Regions from separate parts of the Paenibacillus sp. FSL R5-0486 genome, predicted to be linked through region 2. Evidence: predicted binding sites of a transcription regulator. Region 2 holds the regulator's gene; the other holds the start of a gene.
The links. The regulator Rex, encoded in region 2, represses fermentation and respiration genes when NADH is low (regulators of the CRP and FNR family bind a similar motif). The targets are predictions, from matches to a motif close to TTGTGAAATATTTCACAA.

Region 1: MKY01_RS15500 (cytochrome ubiquinol oxidase subunit I) is a predicted target of Rex. The motif match lies at 11,756-11,773, and genes of this name have one in related genera.

Annotation. Positions count from the first base shown of each region.
Region 1 is NZ_CP150237.1:3,461,499-3,477,090, reverse strand. It holds gene MKY01_RS15540 (carbohydrate ABC transporter permease) at 1-742, shown strand, start outside; gene MKY01_RS15535 (sensor histidine kinase) at 848-2,593, opposite strand; gene MKY01_RS15530 (helix-turn-helix domain-containing protein) at 2,622-4,238, opposite strand; gene MKY01_RS15525 (hypothetical protein) at 4,426-4,701, shown strand; gene MKY01_RS15520 (hypothetical protein) at 4,944-5,567, opposite strand; gene cydC (thiol reductant ABC exporter subunit CydC) at 5,739-7,466, opposite strand; gene cydD (thiol reductant ABC exporter subunit CydD) at 7,463-9,286, opposite strand; gene MKY01_RS15505 (cytochrome d ubiquinol oxidase subunit II) at 9,301-10,314, opposite strand; gene MKY01_RS15500 (cytochrome ubiquinol oxidase subunit I) at 10,314-11,678, opposite strand; gene MKY01_RS15495 (MFS transporter) at 12,073-13,464, opposite strand; gene MKY01_RS15490 (LysR family transcriptional regulator) at 13,574-14,449, shown strand; partial or broken gene MKY01_RS15485 (GNAT family protein) at 14,476-14,646, shown strand; gene MKY01_RS15480 (MFS transporter) at 14,706-15,592, opposite strand, start outside.
Region 2 is NZ_CP150237.1:4,396,144-4,411,735, forward strand. It holds gene asnS (asparagine--tRNA ligase) at 1-804, opposite strand, end outside; gene MKY01_RS19475 (acetate kinase) at 906-2,111, opposite strand; gene MKY01_RS19480 (3-hydroxyacyl-CoA dehydrogenase NAD-binding domain-containing protein) at 2,108-2,980, opposite strand; gene MKY01_RS19485 (AAA family ATPase) at 3,114-4,616, opposite strand; gene MKY01_RS19490 (hypothetical protein) at 4,609-5,136, opposite strand; gene MKY01_RS19495 (DUF5590 domain-containing protein) at 5,439-5,969, opposite strand; gene MKY01_RS19500 (amidohydrolase) at 6,007-7,314, opposite strand; gene MKY01_RS19505 (redox-sensing transcriptional repressor Rex) at 7,301-7,954, opposite strand; gene dinG (ATP-dependent DNA helicase DinG) at 8,174-11,035, opposite strand; gene MKY01_RS19515 (tetratricopeptide repeat protein) at 11,178-11,825, opposite strand; gene panD (aspartate 1-decarboxylase) at 11,919-12,302, opposite strand; gene panC (pantoate--beta-alanine ligase) at 12,295-13,191, opposite strand; gene panB (3-methyl-2-oxobutanoate hydroxymethyltransferase) at 13,188-14,066, opposite strand; gene MKY01_RS19535 (biotin--[acetyl-CoA-carboxylase] ligase) at 14,411-15,388, opposite strand; gene MKY01_RS19540 (CCA tRNA nucleotidyltransferase) at 15,375-15,592, opposite strand, start outside.

The sequences.
Region 1 (15,592 bases), 930 kb from region 2:
TACGTTCTGGCCTGTGGAATTTACGACAAAAGCCTATGAATTTGCATTAACTGGAGGATCATTTTTCTCCTCTCTCTGGGTAGCCATTCAACGAACCGTTATCGGAACGGTGGTGAATCTGGTTCTGATCGTACTCACGGCTTATCCCCTCTCCAAATCCAAACAAAAATTAATGGGGCGTAATATCTATATGGGATTTTTCATAATAACCATGTTATTCAGCGGAGGACTAATTCCAACCTATCTCGTGGTCGTCAAAATGGGACTAATCGATTCAATCTGGTCTCTGATCCTGCCTGGGGCCCTCCCCGTATTCAGTATGATTATCCTCATGAATTTCATTCGGGGGCTGCCCGAGGAGATTGAAGAATCAGCCATTATCGATGGTGCTGGGCCTGTACAGGTATTACTTCGTATTCTACTCCCACTTCTCAAGCCCGCTCTCGCTACGGTTGGTTTGTTCAGTATCGTTGCCCACTGGAATTCGTGGTTCGATGGCATTATCTATATGAACAATCCAGCCAATTATCCATTACAAAGTTACCTCCAGACCCTCCTGCAAAGTTTTGAGCAAATAATGCTGAAATCTGGGTCAGATTATACGCAGCTGTTGTCCATGATGAACGCCAGAACGGGGCGCGCCGCTCAGATGTTCTTGGGTGCCATTCCGATTTTACTTGTGTATCCGTTTTTACAGAAATATTTCACCAAAGGTTTGGTGCTAGGTAGCGTCAAAGGGTGAACAAAAGGGCTTGCAGTTCATACTGCGAGCCCTTTGTTTATATCTAAACTTATTTTTATGATCGCTGTACCGCATTATGAGATGCATAAATGAAAGCATGTATGACTATTTGGGTTCTAGGATCGCAGGCAGCAGAATGGAGAAAATGGTACCTTCACCTATTTTACTCTCCACCTGAATTCCATAAGGTTTACCAAAATGAAGTTGAATCCGCCGTTGCACATTATGCAATCCAATCCCATTCGTTCCCGTACCTGCACCGGACTTCTCTTCCATTAAATTCTGCATCGTATGATGATCCATACCAACACCATTATCGCAGACCTCGATCACAACTTCATCCAGTTGTGATTGAATTCGAATGGTGATGATTCCGTCTTCTTCAAGTTCGGCCAGACCATGAAAAATCGCATTCTCCACAATCGGCTGCAGGATCATTTTGGGCATGCGATAATCCAGCAGTCTATCCTCAACCTCATATCTCATTTGAATACAATCGTAGTACCTGACATTCTGGATCGTTACGTAATTCGTTATATTATCAAGTTCCTCACGAATGGTTACGAGGGTTCCATCGGATTTTGTTGCATAGCGGAGCATCGAGATTAAGGCATCGGTCATTTCCACGATTTTATCAGCCTGCTGCATCGAGGCAATCCATTTCACCGACCCAAGGGTGTTATACAGAAAATGTGGCTTGATCTGGTCATGGAGCGCACGCATCTCGGCCTTGGCTTTCTCTATTTCTTCTTGCTGCATCCGTTCGACCAACCGCTTCAATTCATGCGACATTCTGTTAAATCGAATGGATAAATGTCCAATCTCATCTCTGGAGCCAATAGGTTCAACTTGTTCAAACTGACCTTTCTCGACTAAAGCAATATTCCGTAGCAGTTTTTTAATGGGAGTTGTGATCACGTGAGATAAAAAGATGGATATGACGGCAGCAAAAAGAACAATGACAATGGCAAGCGTCACCAGATTACGGCCCAATATTTTGCCATCAGCAGTCAACTCATCCAAAGGCATATATAAGTAAGTTGTCCATTTTTGCTGACTAAGGGGACTGGTCACCACGACATTTAGTGATTCAGGCGGACGAACGTTATCTCGAAACAGTGTCCCGATTAATCGTTCGTTCACGTTATATACGATCTTATCATTCTCATCAACGATCATGAATCTGGAGCGCAGTCCTTCCTGCAAGTTGCGGTTGACGATTTCAATGAATTTGATATCAATGCTGACAACAATCACGCCAAGCAGTTTTCCACTAGTCACATCATGAATTTTGCGAGCGTGTGACACTGCCAGTATTTTATTCTCCAATTGCTCATCAATTCGTGTTGTGAGGGTAATGGTTCGATCCTTATCATGCATGAACTTTTTAAACCACAATTCGTTTGCTACTTTGAAGTTTGGATCAATGGGTTGATGTGGACTGACAAAAAGGTCTTGCCCCCCGTTCATATTGTAGAGGTAGATGGAGAATACGCGATCTTTCATCATGATATAATTCATCAGAATATTGTATGCGGCAATCTCATGTTGTTCATCACCCTCTCGCAGGAAATCCTGGATCGGAAAACTCCCTTCATGAGTCGCAGACAGATTGTCACTAAGGCCATTGCTGGCGAGCAGCGAAATTTTCTCAATCTCCTTGAGGAACTCGTCAATGCGAATATTCGTCTGTTTGGCCAGATCGTTTAGCAACGTTGTATAGTTCTGTGTCAACAACCGCTCTGAGGAGTAATACGAATTGATTGTCATCACCAATACCGGAAGGATAATGACCGTCATACAGATCACCATAATTTTGTACTTGATTCGGAAGGGCCGAACATGCTTCATATGCTGCACCTCTATTCACCGATTACATTCATCCCTGCTGTAATTCTCGATATTCCTCAGGAGTGACACCTACCGATTTTTTGAAAATCTTACTGAAGTACGTGTAATTATGGTAACCCACCTTTTCTGCGATTTCATACACTCTCATTCCTCTGCTCAATAGATACGCCTTGGCATGTTCAATTCGAACTCGGGTCAAGTACGTGATAAAGTTCTCTCCTCGTTCCTGTTTGAACACACGGCTGAGATACGACGGATTCACACTAATTTGGCTAGCGATACTTTGCAGTGAGATATCTTCCGCATAATACTTGTCGATCAATTCGGTGGCGAGATCGGTGTAAGTGCTTTCCTGTTTGATTTGGGAATCGGTTTGGAAGTAATATGCAATATGAGCAAGCATATCTTGGTGGATATCCTCCCAATACTCCCCCTTTAGAACGATTTCATAGGGTGATTTTTCTGTTAAAGAAGGTGCACCTCTTTCTGTAGCTCGGGATAGATGGGAATGTATCGTTTCCATTACCATGATATATTGCTTGCGAATGCTATTCTCATCCGCTCGTAGCTGTTCCAGATTGGATTGGATTCCTTCAAGGAACTCTTCCGCCATTTGGTTGTCTTTGCTTACCCATAACTTCAACAAATCTCGTTCTTGTTGCGGGCTTAAAGCCCCCTTAACTTCATGTCGATCTGGGGATTGAACCATATCATCGTAATACAACACCTGGTTGCTTCCTGTGAAGAAACTCTGTTGTAGAGCCGTTTCTGCCTCTTGGCAGGCCTTCCTGATGTGAAGGAAACCGGAAGTCATTCTACTTACTCCAGCCGTGAGCGATAGATTCATAAAATCCTTGATCGAAGACAGCAATTTATTACATAGTTTATTCAAGTCGGCGTGTACAGATTGGCTCTCAGGAAGTACATTGACGATCACCCAATATTCAGAGGAACTTTCAACAAAAATCTCTTTCTCCCACTTCGATGGAATGATCTCTTCCATAATATTAAGAATCGAAAATCGGAGCAGCTTTTCCCCCTTCTCAACATATTTCCGCTTTGCATCCTCGTAATAATTCACGATGAACTTAATAACAACCAACTGGTCCGAACGTATACGAAAATGTAGTTCTTCCGCTTTGGTGACGATATCCTCCTCACTAATGAATCCGCTTACAATATCTTGGAAGAAACTATCCTTTAGATATCTTAGGCTCTTGGAATAGTCCTGTGTTATAGAGGCTGTGTTGGTTGGGTGAACATGTTCACTTTGCAGTTTCTGTCCAACAGTGCTCAGGAGGTCAATAAGGGAGGATTCGGAGATCTCACTTTTAATCAAGTAATCTGAGGCGCCAAGTTTTAGCGCCTCTTTCACATAATGAAATTCGTCAAAATTACTCAGGATGACATACTTACAGGTTTTCAGTACGCAGGAGGCCTCCTGTATAAGCTGTAGCCCATCCATAATCGGCATCTTGATATCTGTAATAATTAGATCAGGCATCACTTCAAGCGCAAGGCTTAATGCCTCTTTTCCATTTCCCGCCTCACCCACAACATAGAAATTATACTCTTCCCAATTCAGCATGGAACGAATTCCAACCCGCATGAGCAATTCATCATCTACGATCATCAGTTTATACATGCGTATCCCCCAACATGAACCATTTTTAGATATTTTACCATTAAACGAACTGTTGCAAAGATGTCTAGCGAACCTTATTGAATTGCGGGTATCATAAATAAGACTTTTACAGAACATACGTTCCTGTTATAATCAGATTATCGTATTTGGTGTAACATAACATGCCCGTCTGGAAAGGATACATATCATGAATTTATACAAGTTTGAATTAACGGTGAACGGATATCTATTACGTGTTCATTTCAGTGCATCTGAAGAAAGTGGTTTGAAATGGTGCAAACGAATTGCTTCTGAATTCCAGAATAACGTTGCCAATCTGGAGATCAAGGTTGATATACATAAAAAGCAGAAACAAAAGCATGCACGGGATTATCACGGAAAACCATATTTGTATGATAGGACACTAAGGAAAAAGCCGCTTGCGAAGAAAAATAAAACGGCTAAATCATCTGTTGTTATGTAAAGGTAAATTAAAGTCTTTAAGATTCTCATCATATAGGCTTACTGGTTGGAGAGCATTTTAATTCGGGTGTTCTCCACTATGCCGAACAGTTTAGCGCCTCTGTATACTCTTGTCCTTCCTGTCCTTCCTGTCCTTCCTTTAATACCAAAGATAAAAGCTTGCTCCTATGTGGAACAAGCTTTTGTCCGTGTCAATTGTACTATATGCCAAGAAAGATTGTTGTTCATCGTTTGAGACACGCCCTAGTATCTTTCTGATTCCTTGAATATCATATAACGATGGACACCTCTGACAGCATGCATTGCTTCTTGTATTAGCTGAATCGCAGTTTCGCGTTGTCCCGCTTTTAGTTCAATCGCTGCAAGAAGCGAAGATCTCATCCAGACCTTGTTAATGGATTTTAAGTGTTCCCTCGCCTGCTCACTTCTTCCTTCTTCCATAAGCAAATACGTTTCATAATATGTACGATAATCCGATCTACGCATATTCTGCACCGCAGTACGAACAGCTACCAAGTCGTTGCGATAGGAGCCGTAAGCTGCATTATAGACTGCTTGGGTCCTTTTATTGGTGTCCTCATTTCTGATGCGCTCTATTGTGTGTTCCAATTCATCATCAAGTCTGTTTGCAAGAGCGTAATAGATATAAAGCTTTGGGGTATTCTCCTGTCTGCGTAGAAAAGCCTCGACGCGCTCCATGCGTGTTTCCCAACCCAGAGGATAAAAAATACGAATGGTAAACATGATCAGAGTAGCGGTGAGAACAACTCCAAGTATCCAAAACAGAGATTGGTCATTCATCTTCATGTACACAACAAATAAAAATACGGCCAAATAAAAAACAATATCCCACTTATACTTTCCCATCTCCATCTCCATCTCCTTCATAGACATAAAAAAACTATTATATCAAAACAAACCCCAAGGAGTATATGCACTGCATCCTTTGGGGTTTAGTTAGATTTATAAAAATTGATTTATTGAAATTTTCTTCATTAACGACAACCGACAGTATTATCAACTCAATAGACTAGATTCTCACGCCCCGGCGTCTCCAATCATTTGTCGTTCAATTTGTTTCATTTCATAAAAATAGCCTTTTTGCTCCATCAGCTCACAGAAAGAACCTGATTCCACGATCTTGCCTTGGTCCATGACCACAATCCGATCCATCTCTTCCAATCCCGTCAGCCGATGGCAGATCAGAAGAAATGTATCTTCGGATGCTTGTGCAAGAAGATGCTGGAGCACATGTTTCTCTGTGACGTAATCCAACGAAGAAGTTGGTTCGTCCAGAAGCCATAACCGTCCTTTGCGCAGCATGGCCCGTGCGAGAGCCAGCCGCTGCTTCTCACCATCCGACAGGTTCTCCCCTTTTTCATAGACCATGTCGGTCAACAACTTATTCGGCAGTTGGACTTTATCCAGCACAGCCGACAGTTGTTCATCCGAATGTTCTTCTCCATTCAGCAACAGGTTGTCCCGGATGGTTCCCCGGAAGAAGTGGCTTTGCTGCAACACGACATTCGTCCCTTGCCAAATGCTCTCTTCATTCAGTTCCTTCACCGAAACATCGTTTAATCGTATATCGCCAGACGTTGGTGCGCGTAGCTTGAGTAACAAATCAATAATCGTTGACTTGCCTGACCCGCTCGGCCCGACAATCGCTGTTTTGGAGCCTGCTGCAAGTTGCAGGGATAGCTCCCTCAGCGCCGGTCTCCATTCCCCTTCATATTGGAAGTTAACACCGGATAGGTCAATCGAAACCGCCTGATCGGCTGAAACTTCACCGCTTGGCTGTACAAGTTGTACATCGGAGGTTGGCACTGTTTCCGCCAGTCGCTGAGCGGCGTGTTCGCTGTCCTGCTTATATAGAGGCAATATAGCCATTGCGGCAGCTTCTTCGAACACGGTCTGCGTGGCCAGGATCAACATGGCGAGGAATACACCTGCAAACGCTCCATTCACAATTAAAAAGGCGCTCAGTGCCAGCACTCCCCATGTAACAAGATACGTCACAAAAACGTGCATGGATTGCCCGCGCAGCAATTGCGAAGCGGCTTGCCTCTGTTCCGTTGCCAATGCAGCAGAAGCCTGCTGAAGCTGTTGCTCACGCTGTTCCAATTGGCCGTATACTTTCAGATCCCTGAAACCATACAACACTTCGGTTACTTCCGTGGACAGCAAGGCCCGTTGCTGGCGGACACGTCCGTTTATTTTTCGCTGACCTAACAAGACAATACCTGGTACAACAAATGCCGTAATCAGCATACCTAGTACTAACAAACACGCAATCCAGATCGAAAAGGCCGAAGTGAACAGCATGGTAGCCAAAAACACCATAACGACCATGATGGGTGGATACGCGACCCGCAAAAAGTAATTTTGCAAACTTTCCACATCACCCACGATCCGCGCAAGCAGATCCCCGCTTCGGTTTTTGTTCAATATACCTGGCGTTACCGGGATCAGTTTGGCAAAAAAAGACGTCCGCAAACGGCTCAGCATGGAGAATGTCGCCCTGTGCGAATATAAGCGTTCCCCGTAGCGACTTGCCGCTCGAAGGAAACCAAGTAGTTTGACCATGGAGGTGAGTACAATTAAGGTGTACAGCGGTGGCGCAAATACTGTTTGAGATATCATATAGCCACTCGCGGAAAAGAGAGCTACCCCTGCTATGCCGGCGATAAATCCGCCCAATATCGAAAGCAAGATATCCTTGCGCTCCTGAATCATCGCTTTTGACAGAATCGTCAGCTCATTCATGCTAACCCTCCTTTCCGTTGTACATCAACCATCTCCGCATATTGAGGCAGGCGCGCCAGAAGTGCTTCATGATGTCCTGAATCCACTAATACCCCACTATCCATAAACAAAATGTTGTCCGCATGTTGAATTGTATATAAACGGTGTGCCACCGTAATCATCGTTGCCGTTTTGGCTAATGCCGCAATGGATTGTTGCAATACCCGCTCGGTGTGTAGATCCAGACCAACGGTGGGTTCGTCGAACAAAATAACAGCTGGTCGCTTCAGAAAAGCACGTGCCAAAGCAAGTCTTTGCTTTTCCCCACCAGACAGCCCCCGGCCACCTTCACCAACAAACGTATCCAAGCCCTGCTCCAATTGTGCAACAACGCTAGCAAGCCCTGCTTCCTCTGCCGCCTGCTCAATTTCAGCTCTGGAGACGTTCCGACCCGCGCCAATCGCGATATTTTCGGCAAATGTACCTGCAAAAATATACGGATGCTGTGTAATATAGCTAACACGTTCAAACCATGCAGCCTCATCATGTTGCGAAAGCTGGCTTCCGTTAACCAGAACCGCTCCCGAATCTGGTTTCAGTAAACCGGCAATGAGATGAAGCAGCGTGGTTTTACCTGAGCCACTTTTGCCTACAATAGCAATCTGTTCTCCCGGTCCAATCGAGATCTGTCCTGTCTCAAGTCCAAAGGAATCAGGTGTGTACTGGAATCGGACATCGTTCAGTTCAATGGTTGGTGGCATTGGAATCAACTCGGCACGAGCTGTACGAAGCTCTTCCGTCTTTGCAATTGCATCGACATCGGTTAATTCGCTTTGATCCGGTCCTTCTTCAGGCTTCGTTTGTGTGCTCTTGACACTAGTGTCCGCGAGCATCTGTTCCACCTTGCGAATGGCCCCCATACTGGTTCGCCCGCTGTGAAAAGCCGTTCCTGTATTCTTCAACAGACTGTAAAACTCAGGGACGAGTAACAACACGAGAAAGGCTGTGTGGAAGCTCATCGATTTGAAAACCAGTAATTGAATAGCCAGTTCAAGCGCGACAATACCAATGCTTAACATCACGATCGATTCCAGCATAAACGTATTTGTAAATGCAATCTTCAAAATGCCCATGGTGGCATCACGATACCCCAGACTGCTGCGTTCAATCTCCTGCTGTTGACGTTTAGCCCGTCCGAATATTTTCAACGTAACCAGCCCTTGAAGCGAATCCAGAAATGTACCGGAAAATTCAGCCAGTTGCGCGTATTTTTCTTCTGATTTGTTCTTTGTCTTGAGCCCAACCAAGATCATGAACAGCGGGATAAACGGTGCCGTAAACAACATAATCCAGCCTGTGTTAGAGTGCTGCGTAAACGTAACAACCAGAATCAGAATCGGGATCATCGCAGCTTCCATCATACGCGGCATGTACTGACTGAAATAACTGTCGGCCTCATCCACAGCATCCAAAGCAACACTGACCTTTCCTCCCGTCTGTCCACTCAGGGTTGAAGGCATGGAAGCGCGGGTCAGGTTCTGCAACACAGATGCTCGCATATTTGTCTTGGCGCGTGCTGCCATATGCAAGCCCACTTTCCCATTACCATACGACAACAGTGAGCGTACGGCCATAACAGCCAATAATAGGACAAGCAACAGGATCACTGATGAAAAGGAAGCTTTCTCTACAAAGATTCGCTGGACTGCTTCAGCCACCAAGGTGGCCTGGCTTATAATAGCTACACCAAGGGCCAGCGAAATGATCGCAAGGAGAAGTCTGTTTTTTCGTTGTAAAGACATTTGCTGCGAGATCAGATTGGATTTGCCTCTCCTTTTCATTGAACGCTCCTCCTTTATTTTTTCCCTTTCACATAATCCGCATCAAACAGGAACAGTTTGAAGACCAGAATAAGAGAAGGAATTAACAGGCACAGACCACCGATAAACACAACGACGAGTGCAAAACCCATCGCTGGTGGTGTCGCGCTACTCTGAATGGTGATGAATGGATCAAGAATGTAAGGATATTGACCAATTCCGTAGGCGAAAAAGGCTGTGAAAAATTGCAGCATGATGCATATAAAAGCTAATCCGTAACGGCGTCCGTTATATAACAGCCACATGGCAATCATGAAAAACGCAACGGAAAGCGCCAGCAGCCACCATAAATCCATCATATTTTGAAAATGACGCTCATTGTGTTGACCCAAATATATAAATGCAGTCAGCGCGAGAATAATGGTCGGTGTGCTCCAGAACAAAGCATAGTTCCGCATGAGCTTCAATGCCGAATGGTCCTCTGCGCGAGAAGCGTAAAATGTGAGAAATGACCCACTAATGAACAATACGGACACGATCGCCAGTCCAACGATGCTCCACGATAATGGATTCGTAAATAGTGCCCAGTAATCCAGGGAAACGGTATCTCCCTGCTTCAAAATAAAGCCACCTTCAGACAGGGTCAGTGCCACTGACAATGACGCTGGAATAAGTAGACCCGTAGCTCCGTATAAGAACAAATACACGATACTTTTTTTGGAACCATAATTTTCGAAAGCATAGAATGAACCACGAATGGCAAGTAAAATGACGGCAATACTTCCCGGAACAAGTAGCGCGGAGCCATAATAGTAAGCAGTATCCGGAAAGAATCCAACGATGCCAATATAGAAAAAGACAAAAAATACATTGGTGATCTCCCAGACCGGTGATAGATAACGGGAGATCAGACGATTAATCAGGTGATCCTGCTTTGTCAGGCGTGCATAAAAGGCGAAGAAACCTGCTCCAAAATCAATGGAAGCTACAATAAGATAGCCGTACAAGAACAGCCAGAGTACCGAAATACCAATTAATTCATAACTCATTATGCCTGGCCCCCTTTCTCGGCTGATTGATCATGCTTCTCCTTCAACCATTTCTCCATCTCGAGTTCAGCAGGATTGTTATTGAACAACCGTCTCAGTACGACGACACACATAACGCCTAGCAGAATGTAGAGAAGCAAGAAGACGAAAAATAAAATTCTCACACTCGGTGAAGAAGTAGCGGCCTCTTCTACCCGCATATAACCTCGGATGATCCATGGTTGCCGCCCGATCTCTGCATAGAACCAACCCATCTCAACGGCCAGAAAAGCAAGCGGTGCACTCAGTGCAACCATACGTAGCATCCACTTGTTAAACTGATTACGTTTCTTCCAGAATACAAACAGGAAGTACAGACTTGATATAGCAAGCAGAGCGAATCCAATACCAGCCATTAGATCAAACAAATAATGCACAAGTAAGGGCGGGTGTTCATCTGGTGGAAATTCGTTCAGCCCGGTTACCTCGGCGTTAAAGTCTCCAAAGGCAAGGAAACTGAGCAGTTTCGGCAAATGAAGAGCGCCTATAATTTCATGTTCTGCATTCAGCCATCCCAAAAAAATCAAATCCGCGCCGCTTTCCGTCTCGAAATGCCACTCGGCAGCTGCGAGCTTCTCCGGCTGATGCTCAGCCAAAAACTTGGCAGACACATCTCCAGCTAAAGAATTTAACAAACTGAATACCAGCACAACGGCCATCATGAGATTCAAGCCTTTTTTGTGGTAGGCCGACACTCCTTTTCTCAGCATCGCAAAGGCTGCTACTCCTGCTAACAGAGCAGCTCCTGTCAGATAAGCCGAGCTTAATACATGGAACACTTTGGAGAACGTCGCTGTATTCAGCATCGCTTGCACGGGGTTCACTGCCATGAATTGACCTGCTTCCATGACAAAACCTTCAGGCTGGTTCATGAATCCGTTCACTGTTGTAATAAAAACAGCAGACATGCCTGCCCCGGCGACAATCGGAATAGTCAGCAACCAGTGGATATACGGATTTTTGAACCGATCCCACGTGTACAGATAAATGCCCAGGAATATTGCTTCAAAAAAGAATGCAAATATTTCCATAAATAGTGGCAGTGCAATGACATTCCCGGCAAGTTTCATAAAATTCGGCCATACCAAGGCCAACTGTAGTGAGATCGCTGTGCCTGTCACGACACCAACCGCTACAGAAATGACAAACCCTCTGGACCACCTCTTTGCCATAAGTATGTAATGGTGATCCTTCTTCCGAATGCCGATGAACTCTGCAATAGCAATCATCAAAGGTACGCCGACACCAAGCGTTGCAAAAATCACGTGGAACCCGAGCGTCAAACCAGTCACTAGCCTGCTCCATAAAACCGTATCAATAGCCATTCTTTGTGTTGCCTCCTTTCAAACTCTGTTCAATTTAGAAACATTCAATATCAGATTTGGCCAAGCTCAATGCAGAGTTGCGAAAAATTTCACAAAGTTAGGTATGACGATATCTTGCCACACCTATAATGCGTTTACTCCTGTAGGCCTCCGATAATAACAATCATTGGATGCCTATTAAAATCTGATATTGATGCACTTAAAGTACTAACGAAACCTATTAATCAAAATTATTATATCTTTATTTTTACCTAATTCAATCAAAGACACGTCTTCTACCCTAAACGTTCAAGAAAGGATCAACTCTTTCTGACAACTTGGTGAAAATCAAAAAATACACCCAATGGAGCTATTGATTCATTGGGTGTAAACGTGTTATTGCACGGAAGATTTTCTATTTTACTTTCTCCGGACTCACCGCACCTGCCTCGCGACGTATGCTCATGATGATCAGTGATGCAGCTAATACCGTAAGGATGATTCCAAGCATCTGAAATCCTGTCACATTGAATGTATCCCCCATAACAATTCCAATCAATAACGACGATAAAATGGTCCCCAAGTAGCGTGATGTATTAAAAATACCCGATGCGACTCCAATCATTTCTTTGGGTGTGCTTTTGTACAGAGCTGCTTGCATACCGACCGCGTTTAGGCCGTTACTTATGCCAAATAAAGCTAAGGCAACAATGATTATGAAGATTGGAGAAGTTTCATTCATAACAACGATTAATATAGAGCCAAATGTCATTAAAGAAGCGGATACGATCAGAGCTGGCCGTGATCCTGATCTGTCAATCCAGCGCCCTGCGATCGGAGCAATAATGACTGAACATAACCCTAAAGCTAGCATGCTCATTCCTGTATGAACTTCGTTGAGATGACGTACCTGCTTCAAATACGTAGGAACTCCAAAAAAAAGTGCGTAAAACAGGATGTTCACCAGCATGTATTGCACATTCACCCAAGTCATCTCCGGATATGAGGCAAACGTTCGCAGAGGGATAAAAGGCGTGGCTGCTTTTAATTCATGTCGGAAGAACATGACGAATGCGATTAACCCGATCCCCCCTGTCAGCAGATGCCATGTTGAAATATCTCCTGTGGAATTTACTGAAAGCAAACCGATGAGCAGAGTCACCAAAGCTACCGTAAACATCAGGATACCTGGTGCGTCAATTAACGCAAGCCATTGCCGAATGGACATGTGACCAGAGATAGACGGGGATTGCTCGTCCTTCGGGATTGTTTTCCAGGCGAACCAAAAACTCGCCAAGACAAACGGAATATTAACGAAGAATATGCTGTGCCAGTCCCACCAATGAATCAATACTCCACCAATAAAAGGTCCAATTGCAGCCGCTCCAGAAAGGAATATAGCCAAGGTGGACAAGGCGGAGGCTTGTTTTTCAGTCACGTTCATTCTGACAATCGCCATTCCGACGGCCACCATCATGCTTGTGCCAATTGATTGAACAATCCGGAATACGATGAGCCACGAAAAACTGGGAGACCACGGAGCTAGCATGGACGATACAAAAACAATAACAAGACCCATGAGGAAGATCTTCCTGCGGCCAAACAAATCACTACACTTGCCCATGACGGGTTGAGCGACAGCACTGGCAATGTAAAATGATAAAATAATCCACGAAACGGCTGTAAAATTAAGTTGATACACTTGTTGTAGCCTGGAGATTGCCACCGAAATCATGGAGGAATTCAACGGATTCAACATAATTCCGAGTCCAACAGCTAACATCAATCCTTTATTTCGAACGTTCATTGGTGCACCTCTCTCTCTTCTGCTGTTATTTTACTTGAACGTATTCATTTATTCCAACGCATTATATGTTATGATTTGATGAACTAGAAGGAATGAAGGAATGGTGCAAATGGAGCTTCTTCAACTAAAATATTTCCTGACGGTGGCCCGATGCGAGCATGTTACGGAAGCTGCGGGAAAGCTGCATGTCACGCAATCCTCCCTGAGCAAAACGATACAACGATTAGAGGACGACCTTGGAGTCCCTTTATTTGATCGAATCGGGAGAAAGCTGCGACTAAACGACTTTGGAAGAACATTTCTTCAGCGAACTGAAAAAGCCTTATTTGAATTGGAACAAGGAAAGCGGGAAATTGCTGACCTCTCCAATCCGGATCAGGGTACACTGCAATTGGCAGTGACTACGGCGAGCACATTGCCAGGTATACTGGGGGAATTCCGGAAAAACAAGCCGGATATTCAGTTCCATGTGCAAATGGTTTCGTTAGAAAACATGTCCAGACTTCTGCATCGGGGCGAGGTAGACTTTTGTCTCTCCTCCCCTCCGATTGAAGGTGACGATATCGAATGTCAGATACTATATGACGACCCGATTGTAGTCGCTGTTCCTATGGGTCATCAATATGCCGACCGAAGCAGCATTCAATTAACCGAGCTTAAGGACGAGCGGTTTGTTGGGGTGAAGCAAGGGTATGGGGTTCGTGATATGGTAGATTCCGTATGTCAATCCGCTGGTTTCCTACCAAAGTATGTATATGAAGGGGATGAGCCTGCAAGATTAACAGCCCTTGTGGAGGCAGAGATCGGTCTCGCGTTTATACCTAGCACAGCCAGAAACCCGCATGAGCGCATTAGATATCTTCAGGTAGAGGAACACCAGCTCGTTCGGGAAATCGCTCTACTTTCGCACAAAAACAGGTATATTTCCAAAGCCGCTTTAGAGTTTCGCAGCGTGGTTATGGACTATTTCAGTGCTATGCCATGAGCATAAATTCAATCCAGAGGAGTCCATTCGAACATCTGAAATTCCACCGCATAGAGGCTCATATTAATGTGGATAACACCCCTTTCATGAAACTGGCAGAGAGTGTTGGTATGGAATTCGAATGTCTACGTAAAGGGTTTATACACGAAAATAATGAATGGACCGATCACTTGGTGTATTACAAAAATTCTATTTAAATGGTTCATACAACTTACTCTAAAACAAGGGAACTCCATATCAAGAAGTTCCCTGTTTTCTATGTTTGTTGAATATTCTTCTTTTTGCGATGAAGGGTTACTATTCCCAAACTAACTACTGAAATCCATAATAGAATCATTGCATTACTTGAGACTAATGATTGCACTGTATCTAGTTGTAATAATTGCGTAATTAACCTTCCTTCATACGGTGAAAGTGTGGCTCCCAAGTTATACGCGATCAGAACAATGGTCGTACCCAGCTTTGCCATTATGGCGATTTGTTGTGCAAAAGTATGCAATAAATAGGGCATTATACAGCGGAATGAAAACCCGATGATCATTGAGCACACGGTAGTAAGAATAATACTTTGCGAGATCGTCGTAACGAACATCGAGCTTCCAAGTAACAGAATCGATAATGGAACGATATAGTTACCGAGTGTTTTGTATACTTTCCCAAAAGAAAAACCGGCAACAAAAGCTCCCAAACCTATAAATGCAATCATGTTGCTTCCATTTGTCGCAGTTCCGATATTTTTTTCCAAAATCAAAGGAGTAATCTGTAAATTATAATTGATGAAAATAGCTACTATTACAAATAATAAGAGACCATAGCCAATCATGACTTGAAGGGCTTTTTTATTATTTGTGTGGCTTGGATTCGTGGTGACCTCTTCTCTTCTATTAAGCTCTTTTTTATCAGAAGGAACGAAAATCAGGAATGCAATGAAAATAGGAAGTGCCAGGGCGTAGACATAAAATGATGTGTGCCAGCCCATTTTCAATAGTTGACCAACGAGTAGTGTTAGACAAATGCCTCCTAATCCCTCAAAGGCACTTTCTAAGCCAATTACGGTTGCTTGTTTAGCTGGATTCTTATGATACATATCACTGATCATCTGAATGATGAGCCGGTTAAATAAACCTACACCTAACCCAAACA
Region 2 (15,592 bases):
TTTGGATACGTCACGACCGATAGATTCAAGTTCTGCACGGCAGTTTTTCACCACGGATTGAACAACATGAGCGATAAATTTCTCTTGTACGCGCAGACTTTCCTCGTGATCTACAAATGCCATTTCCGGCTCAATCATCCAGAACTCAATCAAGTGACGACGTGTTTTGGACTTCTCTGCGCGGAATGTTGGACCAAAGGAATATACTTTGCCCAGAGCCATGGCTGCGGCTTCCATATACAATTGACCACTTTGTGTCAGATAAGCATCTTCATCAAAGTATTTGATGTGGAACAGGTTCGTTGTTCCTTCCGCAGACGATGGTGTCAAAATCGGAGGATCAACTTGTGTGAATCCGTTACCATCAAAGAACTGCTGAACAGCGCGAATAATCTCTGCACGAATCACCATAACAGCACGTTGCTTCGTAGAACGAAGCCACAGATGACGATGATCCATCAAGAAATCGACACCATGCTCTTTAGGCGTAATTGGATAGTTTTCAGTCAGGTGAATGATCTCAACCCCTGTAACAGTCATCTCGTAACCGGACGCACTGCGAGGTTCTTCACGAATAATACCTGTAACATACAAAGAGCTTTCTTGAGTCAGGCTCTTGGCATTGTTCCAGATCTCTTCACTAACTTCACTTTTCACAACAACCCCTTGGATATATCCGGTTCCATCACGTAGCTGCAAAAACTGAATTTTACCGCTGGAACGTTTGTTGTTAATCCAGGCACCGATTGTTACGGTTTCGCCCACATGCTCGTTCACATTACGAATTACACAATTCGTATTCATGCCCATATCTCCCCTTGGTTCCTGAATTTGAAAATGCAGCGGGCAGGCTTATGCCTGTCCTCTGCACTTCCTTGTCATTCTATATTTACTTTACAGTTAGATTACTGAGAATTCAATACGATTCGGTGTGTATCACGTGCAATTACCAATTCTTCGTTTGTTGGCACAACGAGAACTTCCACTTTGGAGTTCGCTGTTGTAATCCGGCGTGGTTCGCCAGAACGAATGGCATTCAACGCTTCATCCAGTTCAACACCCAGATAAGTGAGTTGCTCACATACTTTTTGGCGAAGTACAACGGAGTTCTCACCTACACCAGCCGTAAAGACGATCACGTCTACACCGTTCATTGCAGCTGCATATGAGCCGATGTATTTACGCAGACGGTATTCGTACATTTCAAAAGCAAGCGTGGAGTTGGCATCGCCATTCTCCATACCTTCCGTAATCTCACGCATGTCACTGCTGATTCCGGAGATCGCAAGCAATCCACTGTGTTTGTTCAACATGGAGTTCACTTCACTTACGCTCAGTTCTTCCTTGTTCATTACATAAGGTACGATGGCTGGGTCAAGGTCACCAGAACGCGTTCCCATCATCAATCCTTCAAGCGGAGTCATACCCATCGAAGTATCAACGGATACGCCACCTTTAACTGCTGTTACACTACCGCCGTTACCGACGTGACAAGTGATAATTTTCAGATCTTCCACTGGACGATCCAGATATTCAGCAGCTGCCTTGCTTACGAAATCATGGGAAGTACCATGTGCGCCGTAGCGACGTACTTTATATTTTTTGTAAAGTACACGCGGAATAGCATACAGGTAAGCTTTTTCAGGCATCGTCTGATGGAATGCTGTATCAAAGACCATAACTTGTGGCACACCAGGCATATTTAATTCAGCCGCACGAATACCCATCATTGCTGCAGGGTTATGAAGTGGAGCCAAGTCGAACAAACGACGAATTTCAGCTTTGGCAGCATCATCTACTAATGCAGATTCTTTAAATGCTTCACCACCGTGAACAACACGGTGTCCAACAGCTTGAATTTCACTTACAGAATCCAGTACACCATTTTCTTTGTGAGTCAAAATATCAATGACTTTACGGATCGCTGTTGTATGCTCCAGAATCTCACTAACTTCTGTAACATCCTCACGGCCTGTCGGTTTGTGTGTCAAGATGGAGGAATCCATTCCGATCCGTTCTACCAAACCTTTAGCCAGTACAGATTCGTCAGTCATATTATACAGTTGATATTTGAGCGAGGAACTCCCCGCATTAATTACGAGTACTTTCACAGTCGGTCACCATCCTTGTCGTACTTGAAGAATCCTTCGCCTGTTTTGGCACCCAGGTGTCCTGCACGCACCATTTTCTTCAGGACTGTAGAAGGACGATATTTCAATTCTCCGAATTCACGGAACATTCTTTCGAGTGCAGCTTCAACAGAATCCAATCCGAAACGGTCAGCCATTTCGAGTGGTCCATGTTGGAAGTTGTATCCGATACGCATTGCATCATCGATATCTTCAGCAGATGCAACACCTTCTTGCAATACATGCAACGCTTCGTTAATCAGCAGGCAGATCAAGCGGGAAGTTACGAATCCAGGTGATTCATAGATCATGACTCCTTTTTTGTCCGCTACTTCTTCAACAAAACGTCTGGTCTCTTCGAATGTTGTATCCGAAGTTTTCAGTCCACGAATAATCTCTACAAGATCAACCCGGGATACCGGGTGAATAAAGTGCATACCAATAACACGCTCTGGGTATTTGGTCGAGCTTGCAAGCTCGGTCAAACTCAGCGTGGATGTATTACTTGCCAGAATGACATTGCTTGGACAAACTTGGTCCAGTTGGCTGAATACTGCTTTTTTCGCATCCAGATCTTCTGAAATTGTCTCAATGACCATGTCGCAAGTTCCAAGTTCAGCTAAATGAGCTACCTTGGTGATACGGGAAAGAATTAATTTCTTCTCCGCTTTTGTAATCGCCCATTTCTCCAGTTGTTTATCCAGATTGGTTTCGATCATGTCATATGCATGATCCAGCTTTTGTGTTGTATGCTCCACGAGAAGCACATCAAGTCCTTTGGCTGCGAGCATCTGGGAAATACCTTGTCCCATCGTACCGCCGCCGACAACTCCTATTTTTTTGAAAAACATGGTTCTGCTCCATCCTTTCGGTTCTCTATTTCTCTATTGTACCCTGTTCGCCGAAAATTACAAATTTCGACCCAACATATAATAATATCTTAGCACGAGTGAAATGTAAAAAAAAATAACCAGCATAAATAAATTATGCTGGTAGAAGGGCACTGTCACGAAATTGACAACGAAATTGTTCGCCAGACAAAACTTCCTCACGAATCAAGATGTCGAGTGAATTGTCGAAAATTGTCCTTTGCTCTTCAAGCAACTGCTTTGTCTGTTCCATCAGTTCTTGCAGAATTAATTTATTCTCTCGCATCAGTTCCTCGGTTGTGACCATATCCATGTTCACAATCCCAAGTGAAGTCAACCCCGAAGCCATCATCGTCTGTACAACATTGGTTGCCTGATCAAAGTCATTGCGTGAACCTGTGGAACGACCACCGTAGTACATTTCCTCCGCAGCTGCTCCTCCGAGTGCAATCATGATCTGCTCTTCCAGAAAGCGCTTCGTATAGAGGAACTGTTCCTGTTGCGGGTTATGACGTACATATCCCAGCGCCTGACCACGCGGACTAAGTGCCACCTGACTAACACTACCTGGACGAACGAGTTCAGCCATAATGGCATGTCCCAACTCATGAATGGCGACCCTTTTCTTCTCTTCCACGCTGGACTCACGGTCTGTCTTCTCACCCATCATGACTTTATCAATAGCCAGGGACAGATGCCGCTGTTCAATGTTTAACAGCCCGTCTCTCATGGCGTATATTGCTGCTTCGTTCATCACACTTTCGAGCTGTGCACCGGAGAAACCATATGATTCTTCTGCTGTTTTCTCCAGATTAACTTCCTTCAACAGAGGTTTGTTCACCGCATGCAGTTCCAGAATATGCTTTCTGCCCTTTTTGTCAGGCAAGTCCACTTGAATGTGGCGGTCAAAACGTCCCGGTCGCGTCAGGGCGCTATCCAGCATCTCTTTACGGTTCGTTGCAGCGATAACCAGAATTCTTGGCGTATCGGAAGAATAGATTCCATCCATTTCCGTCAGGAGCTGATTCAGGGTCTGATCATATTCACGCTGTTGACCACCCTCACGTTTCCCCCCGATGACATCGATTTCATCGATAAAGATAATAGCGTTTTCCTTATTTTCCTTGGTGGCACGGGTTCTCGCGTCCTTGAACAAATCCCGAATTCTGCTGGCACCCACACCAACATACATTTCCACGAACTCACTACCCGATGCTGCTACAAAAATAGAATCGGTGTAATGGGCAGCAGCCTTGGCCATCAACGTTTTCCCTGTCCCTGGAGGGCCCGTCAGCAAGATCCCTTTTAACGGGCGAATCCCGAACTTCCGGATTTCTTCATGTTTGATCAGAAAGTCAAGCGCTTCACGCAATTCCTGCTTAGCACTGTCTTGTCCGCCAATTTCTTCAAAAGTAAGCTTGGAAGGTCCTTTTTTCTTCCGTTTACGTTCCTGTGCAGCGCCTACTGTAATCCCGCCACGCATTTGCATCATGAACAGCAAAGCTCCGACAAGCACTGCTGCAATCAGGATCGGAACAATATTAACACCAGTAAAAGCAAGGAAAATAATCAATACGGGAAAAAATCCGATGGCAACTTCTTTTGTCCACTTAGGCATTAGGCCACACTCCTATCTGACCGGGCACACGCGGCAGAATAATAAACTTGCTGGCATCTCCGTCTCTGAGACTGACATATACATTGTTGTCATCCATCGCTGTATTTACCTTAATTCCATTCGTCGCCATCTTTGACAACGTTGGTGTAATCTCGGTGTATTGCTTGTTCTCCATCGCCTGAGCTACGGTGAACATCGCATCACCCCACCAACTTTCCAGTGCTTCACTGGAATGATCCACAACATCCAACTTTAGTGAGCGTGTTCCAATCAGGGTCTGTCCTTCTTTGTGAATATATTGTACCAGTCTGCCCAAATCAACATCAGGTTGCAGATCAAGTTTCAATTGTACGTCATTGCGGTTAATAGTTAATTGAACGTCATTGACTCCATCGTACTGGGTTACCATTTTTTCAATCGGATTCTGCACAGCCACCTGACGATATACAAACCAACCTCCAAACAACACAACGGCTGAAATGACGGCAGTTATAGCAATAGGCAATACTTTTAGCTTCAAGTGAATTACCCCTCCCAGATTTTGGCCCAACCTACTGGCTTATTGGTATATACGAATATGTGTACATTGACTCCTGCGAGAATTTCGACAGGATTATTTGTTTTTGAATGTAACTTTGAGTACATATCTGAGTATATCACATCGTATATACAATTTCGAAGGCGAAAATATGAATAAATTATTAATTTTAACTATTTAAATCAAATATGTTTACAGACAACACAAAGAACCGGTTCAGTCGGATATCCGTCTGCCGGTTCTTTCATTTCTTTAATTCTCTAGTTATCTCACTCTATCTTGTTCTAGCTGTTCGGGAGTGTGTAGACCAGGTCCACCTGTTCTCCGTTGCTAAAACGATAAAAGCGATAGTGGTTGTGCGTACCATCTTTATAATACACTTGCCACACATATATTCCATTCACAACTCCGGGCATGATTCGTTTAATCTCACCGGCAGGAACTTCAGAACTGAAGCGATTGCGTATCTGCGCTTCGGACATGCCATTCTGCAGCAGCTCACTGTGTACAGCGTTTGCACCCTTAACCGGCTGATTGTTTGCGTCGAACTTAACCCAGACCATAACATCCTGGTTATCCTTGTTTTTGCCGATCAGGGTCCAGTAGATGTTGTCAGAGCCTTCTTTGTCTCCCCAGATGTACTTACGCAATTCATCATAGGATGTAATGCCCAGTTGCTCCTGTGCTGCCTGTATGGCGAGCGCTTCTTCCTTGCGTTGGTCCTGCGTGACATGGACGTAATAACGCTGAAGTCCAAACAGAATCAGAACCAGTGCAAGCAGCGAAATCCATATCCACTTCTTTTTTTTCTTCAAAAGCCGAACTTCCTTTCCCTATGATGCTGTCCTGCAATTAACGAGCAAGCAGACCATCAAATGCCAATTGAGACTCACGCAAAATGCGTTCTTCATCCAGCGTCAGACATTCGCCATGTTTCACCACTTGTTTTCCATCCACCCATACGTGCTCAACATCTTTAGCAGAAGCCGAGTAGATTGTATGTGAGATCAGGTCTGTATGTGGATAGAAATGTGCCTGTTCAATGTCCAAGGCGATAAAGTCAGCCTTCATGCCGACCTGGAGTGCTCCGGTATTGTTCAAGAAGATAGATTTGGCACCGTATGACGTTCCGAGTAATAACGCTTCGCCTGCTGGCACTGCCGTCGGGTCACCAGATACACCTTTGTGGATCAATGCAGCCAGTCTCATTTCCTCGAACATATCCAGGTTGTTGTTGCTTGCCGGTCCGTCTGTTCCGAGTGACACGGTAACTCCTGCTTTCAGCAACGCAGGTACCCGCGCAACACCGGAAGCGAGTTTCAGGTTACTTCCCGGGTTATGGGATACAGCCACATCATGACGGGCCAGAATCTCAATCTCTTCGTCATTCAGATGCACCGCATGTGCAACCAGGGATGGACGAGAGAAAAAGCCCAGTTTCTCCAGATGTGCCACAGGACGCAGTCCATAATCAGCCACGTTCTGCTCGACTTCACGAAGCGTTTCCGACATATGTGTATGAAGGGGAAGGTTTAGGTCGTTCGCGACCTGCACAAGCTTCTCTATGTAGTCAGGAGGGCATGTATATGGTGCATGTGGCGAGATTACGGTTGTAATGCGACCATCTGCCTGTCCATTCCACTCACGCGCAAACGCAGCCGACTCCTCCAGCTTCCGCAATTGTTCTTCTTCCGAGCACAACCCGATTACACCACGTGCCAGTGCTGCTCTAACGCCGGATTGCTCCACAACTTTGGCAACTTGATCCATGTGATCGTACATGTCCAGGAAAGCTGTAGTTCCGCCTTTCAACATTTCAAGCACCGATAGCGAAGTTCCCCAATATACGTCTTCTGAAGTCATTTTCGCTTCCATCGGCCACATTTTTTCCTGCAACCATACTTGCAATGCAAGATCGTCTCCGTGCCCTCTGAGCAACGACATCGCTGCATGACCATGCGTATTGATCAGACCCGGCAGGAAGAACAGTCCTTTTCCATCCACTTTGGTACAATTTTTGTCTTCATCCGGCAATGTCTCACCAATATGCACAATCTTGTCATTCTCAACAACCATGTATCCGTGGACCACGTTCCATGTTGTGCCGCCTTCATTAACGGCAAATTTGCCGTTGTGAATTACCCATCTATTTGTTGTCATCTTCCTCGTCGTCCTTTCCAGTCTCCAAGTAATAGGCCAAACTAAGCAGATCCGTTGTAAAGTCAGCATGGTGAATGCGGATATGCGGCGGTGTTTTTAGAATGGTTGGTGCAAAATTAAGGATCGCTTCAATTCCTGATTCAATAAGCTGATCGGCTACATTTTGGGCTTCCGTATCCGGAACCGTGATAATTCCGATGCGAATGTTTTCCATTTTAACCGCTTCCGTCAATTCATCCATTGGTTTTACCGTCAAACTGTTGATTTGACTACCTATCTTCGGTCCATATGCATCAAATACAGCAACAATCTTCATGTTGTCTTTCAGATATGCGTTGTAGTTGGACAAGGCTTGACCGAGGTTACCCGCTCCTACCAGAGCTACATTAATTTGCTGATCGATTTTGAGAATGTGACGAATTTTCTCGATCAAATAGGATACATCATACCCGATCCCTTTACGACCAAAATCACCGAAGTAAGCCAGGTCTTTACGAATTTGGGCCGGATTCAGATCCAGCCTCTGTCCAAGCTCTTGAGAAGAAACAGTAGCCACCTCACGCTGATGCAACTCGTTCAAATAACGCAAGTAAACAGGCAGACGTCGTACCACCGCTTCCGAAATTTTATCCGATTTCATTCTTGCTCCCCCTTACCAAGGCCACGATAAAATAATAGATGAAAAGATGAGCATTCTGTATAAAACTCAAAGATAAACGTGACATTTTATACAGAATGCTCCTTGTAATTTAGGTTATAAGTTCTTACGTGCAACTGCTTTAATCGGATACGGAAATATCTAATAAAGTTTAACGCCAAACGATAGTGTCATGCAATGATATAACGAACAAAACAACCATTATTTTTGTTCATTAGCAGGTTTTTCCAACCACTCAGTAATTCGTGGAACCATTTGCTCCGTGAGCATATGCTCCATTTTGGGACCAGGTAATGAATACAAAAAGAATTTACCATAATACGCTTCAATCACCCGTGTATCATAAACAATGACAATTCCTCTGTCCTTTGCTGTACGTACCAATCGGCCAAATCCCTGCTTGAAACGAATGACCGCTTGTGGCACGGACAGTTTCATGAACGGATTTTTCTTCTGTTCCTGGAGCAACTCACTCTTGGCTTCCACCAACGGATGATTCGGTGGCTGGAAAGGCAGTCGCACAATAGCGAGACAAGTTAACGCCTCTCCCGGGATATCTACACCCTCCCAGAAGCTACTTGTGCCCAGAAGTACCGTTGCTTTGGCATCTTGAAACCTGCGAGTCAATTTGGAACGACTTCCACTGTCAACGCCTTGCCCAAGCAACGAGATGTCGTTGCCAGACAGTGCCTCCTTCAGCGGATCATAGACCTGTCGCAACATCTTGTATGAAGTAAACAGAACCATCATGCGTCCACGCGTAGCAATTGCCGTCTCTGCGAGTGATTGCACCAGCATATTAACAAAGTGCGCATCACCCACACTTCCCTTCACACTTGGGAAATCACGCGGAATCACCAGAAGTGCCTGATCGCGATAGTTGAAAGGTGATGGCAACATCGACGTTAATAGCCGATTGTTCTCGGCGGCTTCCTGCAAGCCAAGCTGTTCAATCATGAACTGGAATGACTTATCTACCGAAAGCGTAGCCGATGTAAGCACAACACTTTTCTTTTTATCAAAAAATAAATCCTTAAGTTGTGCACTCACATCTACAGGTACGGCATACAGCTGGAGAGATTTGCTGCGGAATTGGCCGCTGGCTTCCATCCAGTACACCGTTTTGGCGTCATCCATACGCATGAAGAAACGTAGATTCTCCTTCAATGTGGTCAGATCTTTCAGCAATCCTGTAATGTCCGTGATCAGACTATCCGATTGATAATCATCCTGATCCTCTTTCACTTCAAGCAGCAATTTGTCCCCTTTGCGAACCAAATCGCCCAGAGTCACATAGATCTGGTTCTCCAGATCCTGCAACTCCTGCCATTTTGCAGGTTTCTGAGATGCTTTCAGACGCAGTGAAAATTGCCCCGTCTCTCCCGGTGAAGCATCACTTCGTTCAGGCAAGAGACCAAACAAGGCATCGCTCATACGATCCCACAGCTCCTTAACTTCAAGAGCGAGCGGGAACATCTGATCCACCATGGAGCCCCATTGCACCGAATTTTCATGCCCGGAAAACTGCGAACGAAGCATAGGTAGCTGACCATTACGACTGTCTTTAAATAGGCGGGTCAGTGTATGAACCAAGGTGAAATATTTCATATGCATTCCAAGATGTTTACCAGCGACATCCTCCAGATGATGTGCCTCATCGATCACAAGACTCTCATAGGCCGGCAGCAGCTGATGCGCGGCTTTCACATCCGTAAATAATTTGGAGTGATTGGTGATTACGATATCAGACAACCCTGCTTCATGTTTGGCACGATGGTAGAAGCATTTACGGAACCATGGACAGGATCTTCCCAGACATGATTCGGATTCACTCTGTACGGTCTCCCAGAAGTCCCCTCCGCGTCCGCTAAGGTTAAGTTCCTCATCATCTCCGGTTTCGGTCTGCGTAAGCCAGACGATCATCTGAGCAGCTGTGAAATAATCCTCTTTCGGTGTGGCGAATTCACGTTTATTGATTTTGTGTTCAAATTTGCGCAGGCACAGGTAATGTCCACGTCCTTTGAATACAGCAGCCTTAAACGGGAACGGAACCACTTGAGTCAGCATCGGAATGTCCCGCTCTCTCAATTGCTCCTGCAGATTGATCGTATGCGTGCTAACCATAACTTTCTGTTCTTGCTTCACACTTTCATAAATAGCAGGCAACAGATACCCTAGAGATTTACCGGTACCCGTTCCAGCTTCGATCAAGAGATGTTTCTCTTCATCCAAGGCTTGCCTTACACTGCTGAACATCTGAGTCTGCGCTTCACGCTCTTCGTAATGATCCAGTGTATCCTTCAGATTCTCCCGAACCTGGTCCATAAACTGTTCGAAGCTTACACCATCGAGGGGGTTAGCCTCCCGCTCATCGCGTGGTGCACCAATATCGGTCCAATCACTTACATTAAGAGCAAGCTGACGATAATAGGTATGTCCGTCCAGGTCCTGAATCGGCTCTGCTTCCTTCTCACTGCGCATTCCGTCCAAAAACCAACCCAAGTCACTGTCTTCTGGTGCAAACAGGTCACTGAGACGCTGAATCGTTATGAGCGGTAATTCCTTTAACTCATCCAGACACTTGAGTAGCACATAGGCTGTCGCCAGTGCATCACTGTCTGCCTGGTGAGGGCGATCATGTTGAAATCCAAATTCGGAAGACACATAACCGAGTTGATAAGAACCCAGTGATGGGAATGTGATCTTCAGAAAATCAATCGTGTCCAGAATGCGGCCAGTGAACGGCAAATAACCGCAACGGTCAAGAGCATTCTGCAAAAAGTGAAAATCAAAAGCGACGTTGTGTCCAACAAGCACCACATCATTAAGCAGCGGAACCATCTCCATCATCATCTCTTCGAGTGAAGGAGCGTCCGCCACATCTGCATCGGTAATACCCGTCAACCCCGAAATAAACGGGGGAATCGGTACACCAGGGTTCACATAAGAACTATATATTTGAGTTATGCTGTAGTCATGATCTATGATGGCAAGTCCGGCCTGTATAATCTCACCGTCGGACTGCGTGCCGGTTGTTTCGAAATCCAATACGGCAAATTTCATTGCAATGTACGGTCCCTTCCATTCCAGTCTATGTTACAGCATAGCAAAAAAAAGGGGATTTGAAAATTAACTGACAAAAAAGCGGTGTCCCCGCCGCTATGCCAAAGGAGGGAACACCGTTTTTTTGTCGCCGAATTCCCGCTTAATGAAGGGTCGTCAGCTGATTAGCATATTGCAATTTTCCCCTGTTCAACCTGCAAGCTTCCATGTTGTACAGTGGTTCGGTCAATGTCGGGTCATACTGAAGGGCCTGTGCAAAGAGTGAACATGCAGCTTCGGGATTCGCAAGCTTGACTTGAATACAGCCCAGGGCGTTACACACAAGCCCTTTCAAGCGAGGTGAACCTTTAAGGTACATGATCTGCTGTAAATGTGTTCCGGCTTCCGCCATTTGTTCCAGATTCAGATACGCCAGCGCCAGGTAAAAACGAGTTAATGCACTCTCCGGATGGTCGGTCACAACCCGGGAGAATTGCATGATCGCCTGCGGATACATCTGTAATTTGAAATAACCCTGACCTCGACTGAAACATTCCAGATGGAGTTCAGGCAGAGCGGTAACAGCTCCCTGTTCCGGTTCAAGGGAAGCAGGCTTATCCATCTCTCGCTCCCTCACCTGGCTCATCTTTTCTTCAAACATCAGCCATTCATCCAGCATCCCGTCACTCATCCGCTTAAGCAAGTTCCACTTTTGCAGCAATTCTTGTTTGTTCAGGCCTTCAGCGGAAGGATAGCTCTTGATAATTTCATCTAACATGTCGTTCATTTCTGCGAAAACATGCTGGAACATCGATGCATCCCCACCCTTGAAAAAATGGATTAGTGCAGTGACCTGTACTCATTTTTTGCTTCAAGGGCCGATTTCATTCTCCTTACCAGTCGATTACATAATTGTTGCGTGGACTTCCTGTTTCATCGTTTGTACAGGTTTATTCTGCCCATCTACAAATACAACGGTTGGTTTGTGAGTATTTGCCTCTTCTTGTGACATCATGGCGTAAGAAATGATAATGACGTTATCTCCAGGCTGTACCAGACGTGCAGCTGCGCCGTTAAGACATATGACCCCGCTTCCGCGTGGTCCTGGAATCACATATGTTTCCAGACGTGCACCATTGTTGTTGTTCACAATTTGCACTTTCTCGTTTTCCATCAAGTCGGATGTTTCCATCAAGTCTTCATCTATGGTAATACTACCCACATAGTTCAAGTTGGCTTCCGTTACCGTAGCCCGGTGAATTTTGGATTTCATCAGTGTTCTAAACATGGGACAGTACCTCCGATTTTTGCAACCTTATATTGTCAATCAATCTTGTTTTTCCGAATTTCACCGCAAGTGCAATGAGCAGATCGTCACGGCCTTGAACTTCTTCCTGATCTGTGAGCGGCTCCAGACTTGGAAAAGCCTGAATCTCGGCGTAGTCGATAACGGCAAGCGGTGAGGTTGCAATGTGCTCGCGCAGAATACGACGGATATCTGCGGCTGTAGTAGCTACACCTGTATCTGTGGCTTCCTGAGCTGCACGTAGTGCCTTCGATAGAACCAAGGCCTGTGTACGCTGTTCTGGGTTAAGGTAGACGTTACGTGAACTGAGGGCAAGGCCATCCTCTTCGCGAACAATCGGACAGGGTACAATTTCTACAGGCATATTCAAATCATTCACCATCTGTTGAATGACCGCAACCTGCTGAGCGTCTTTCATACCAAAAAATGCACGCTGTGGCTGTACGATGTTGAAGAGTTTGGAGACTACGGTCGTTACCCCGTCAAAATGTCCTGGACGTGAAGCGCCACATAAGCGCTCCGTCAGTTTTGAGACAGATACGGTCGTTTGCGTTGCCTGTGGATACATCTCTTCAACAGAGGGAATAAATACGATATCCACTCCTTGTGAGCGTGCTGTTTCCACATCTCTGGCTTCATCCCGCGGATAGCTGTCAAAATCTTCATTAGGGCCAAATTGAATTGGATTAACAAATATGCTTAATACCACGATATCGCTCTGTTGTCTGGCTGCCTGCATCAAGCTTGCATGACCTTGATGAAGATAACCCATTGTTGGTACAAGACCTACAACAGACGCACTGGACCGAATCGCTTGACGCTTCAAGCTTAGTTCCTGTCTTAACTCTGCGATTGTCCGTAATACTTTCATGAGTTACTCCCCACCTTTTCCTTGCGTTGTCCGCCGTACAGTTGATCCAGAACACCATCCGCCGCATTGAATACATGCTCTTCGGCCGGGAACGAACGATCTTTCACTTCTTTCACGTAAGCTTCGATGCTGGTTCTGATTAATGTACCCACATCTCCATAGGTTTTGACAAATCGTTTGGGCGTATACGGAGAGGCGTATTGAACCACATCGTGGAATACCAGTACCTGACCATCACAGCCTCGTCCTGCTCCAATTCCTATGGTAGGGATGGACAGTTCCTCCGAGATCGCCCGTGCAACTTCTTCCGTAACCAGTTCAAGCACAATGCCAAACGCACCTGCAGCTTCCAAGGCTTTGGCTTCGTCCATCAGACGTTTCGCATCCGCTGCATCCTTGCCCTGAATGCGGTAACCACCAATCTGATTAACCGATTGAGGTGTCAGTCCGATATGTCCAAGAACAGGCACGCCTGCTTGCACAACTGCTCTAACGGTGTCCGCTATCTCGACTCCGCCTTCCATTTTAACCGCATGGGCATGCCCCTCTTGCATCAGTCGACGGACACCCTTAAGCGTCTCATCCACGCTGCCATGATAGGTCATAAAAGGCATATCAGCCACAATAAATGTCTTCTCAGCACCGCGCACTACGGAACGTGTGTGGTATACCATGTCGTCGATGGTCACCGGAAGCGTCGAATTATAACCCAGTACTACATTGCCGAGTGAATCACCAACCAGGATCAGATCAATACCTGCTTCCTCTGCTAGGAGCGCTGTTGGATAATCGTAAGCCGTGATCATGGTAAGCGGCACGCCATCCTGCTTATATTTTTTCATTTTCACAATATTCAACGCTTGTTTGTTCGCCATTTTTTTTCATGGCTCCTTTCTTCTTTTCAAATAAACGCAACAAAAAAACCTTTTAGTTTTCCACTAAAAAGTCCCGAAAAGTCAAAAAAGAGTCACTTGCGATCGTCCCTTCTGTCTCGGTCCTCTTCGGCTCAGAGCAGAATCCAACAACTCACTTAAACGTATTTCATTCTTGCACTGCGGTCTGCTTATATAAAACACATCAAAGCAGAACAAAGGTTACTGTTACGGGAGTGCAATTCGGTCTGCATTAGCCGATATCGCCTCACGAACACAGTATACCAAAGTTCTGCTCAAACTTCACGTCTTATGTTCATTTTACCAGTGAAAATTCGACAAATTGTTTATGATTTCCAGGAAATCTCACCAGAGATGATTAGCGTATGTTCTCCATCGTGCTTCTCCACGATAAGTGCACCAGAAGGGTCAAGACCAATTGCCTTCCCTTCAATGACACCATGAGGATTCGTCACTGTAATCTCTCGATTCATCGATACGGACAGGGCCTCCCATAGAGCTGAGATCACGCCAAATCCTTCTTTTTGATACAAAAAATACAACTGTTCAAGCTCCGTCAAAATGGCAGCCGTTAGTTTGGTGCGATCAACGGATTGACCCGTCTCCATCTTGAGCGAAGTAGCGATTGTGGTCAGATCTTCCGGATAATCCTCGGGATCAAAGTTCACGTCAACGCCTATACCTGCGATACAGTATCTGACTTCATGATCTTCTACCGTAGATTCAAGCAATATGCCACATACCTTGCGTCCGTCAATCAACACATCATTTGGCCATTTGATGCCCGCATCAGCTCCTGAACAAGCTCGAACGGCACGACATACAGCCACTCCTGTTAATAAAGTTAGCTGCGGCGTATGCTGAAGTGGTAGATCAGGGCGTAACAGGACACTCATCCAGATTCCTTTACCCGGAGGAGAGAACCACTGTCGACCGAAACGTCCTCTTCCTCCTGTTTGTTCTTCCGCAATGACCACAGCGCCTTCTGCCTGCCCTTGCTCAGCTAGCTTGAGAACATCCCCTTGCGTAGACAGGGTCGAAGCCAACAAAACAGCCTTACGGCCAAATACGGTTGTATCCAGGGCCAATTGGAGGCCAGTAGCGTCAATGCTATCCGGCTTCGTTACCAGACGGTATCCTTTGCGGGATACCGCTTCAAACTCATAACCCATGTCTCGCAACTTGTTCACATGTTTCCACACAGCGGTCCGACTGATGGACAGATTACGGCTGATCTCTTCACCCGATACGAATCGTCCTTCTGCATTTAATAACATATGTAACAGATCTTCATGTTTGGTCATCTTGAACCACCCGCTTCACTTCTGCACTTAGTGCTTCATGCTGATTCACTATCGTTCCAATCGCCGTTTCTCGTAACAAATGTTTCATTAGTTGCCCCAGCCAAGGTCCGCCTTTGCGCTGCACCATTTGTAACACTTGTTCCCCTGTAATATCCAACTCTTTCAAGTCATGCACAGGGATCGATTGACTCCATTCGGCTGCAA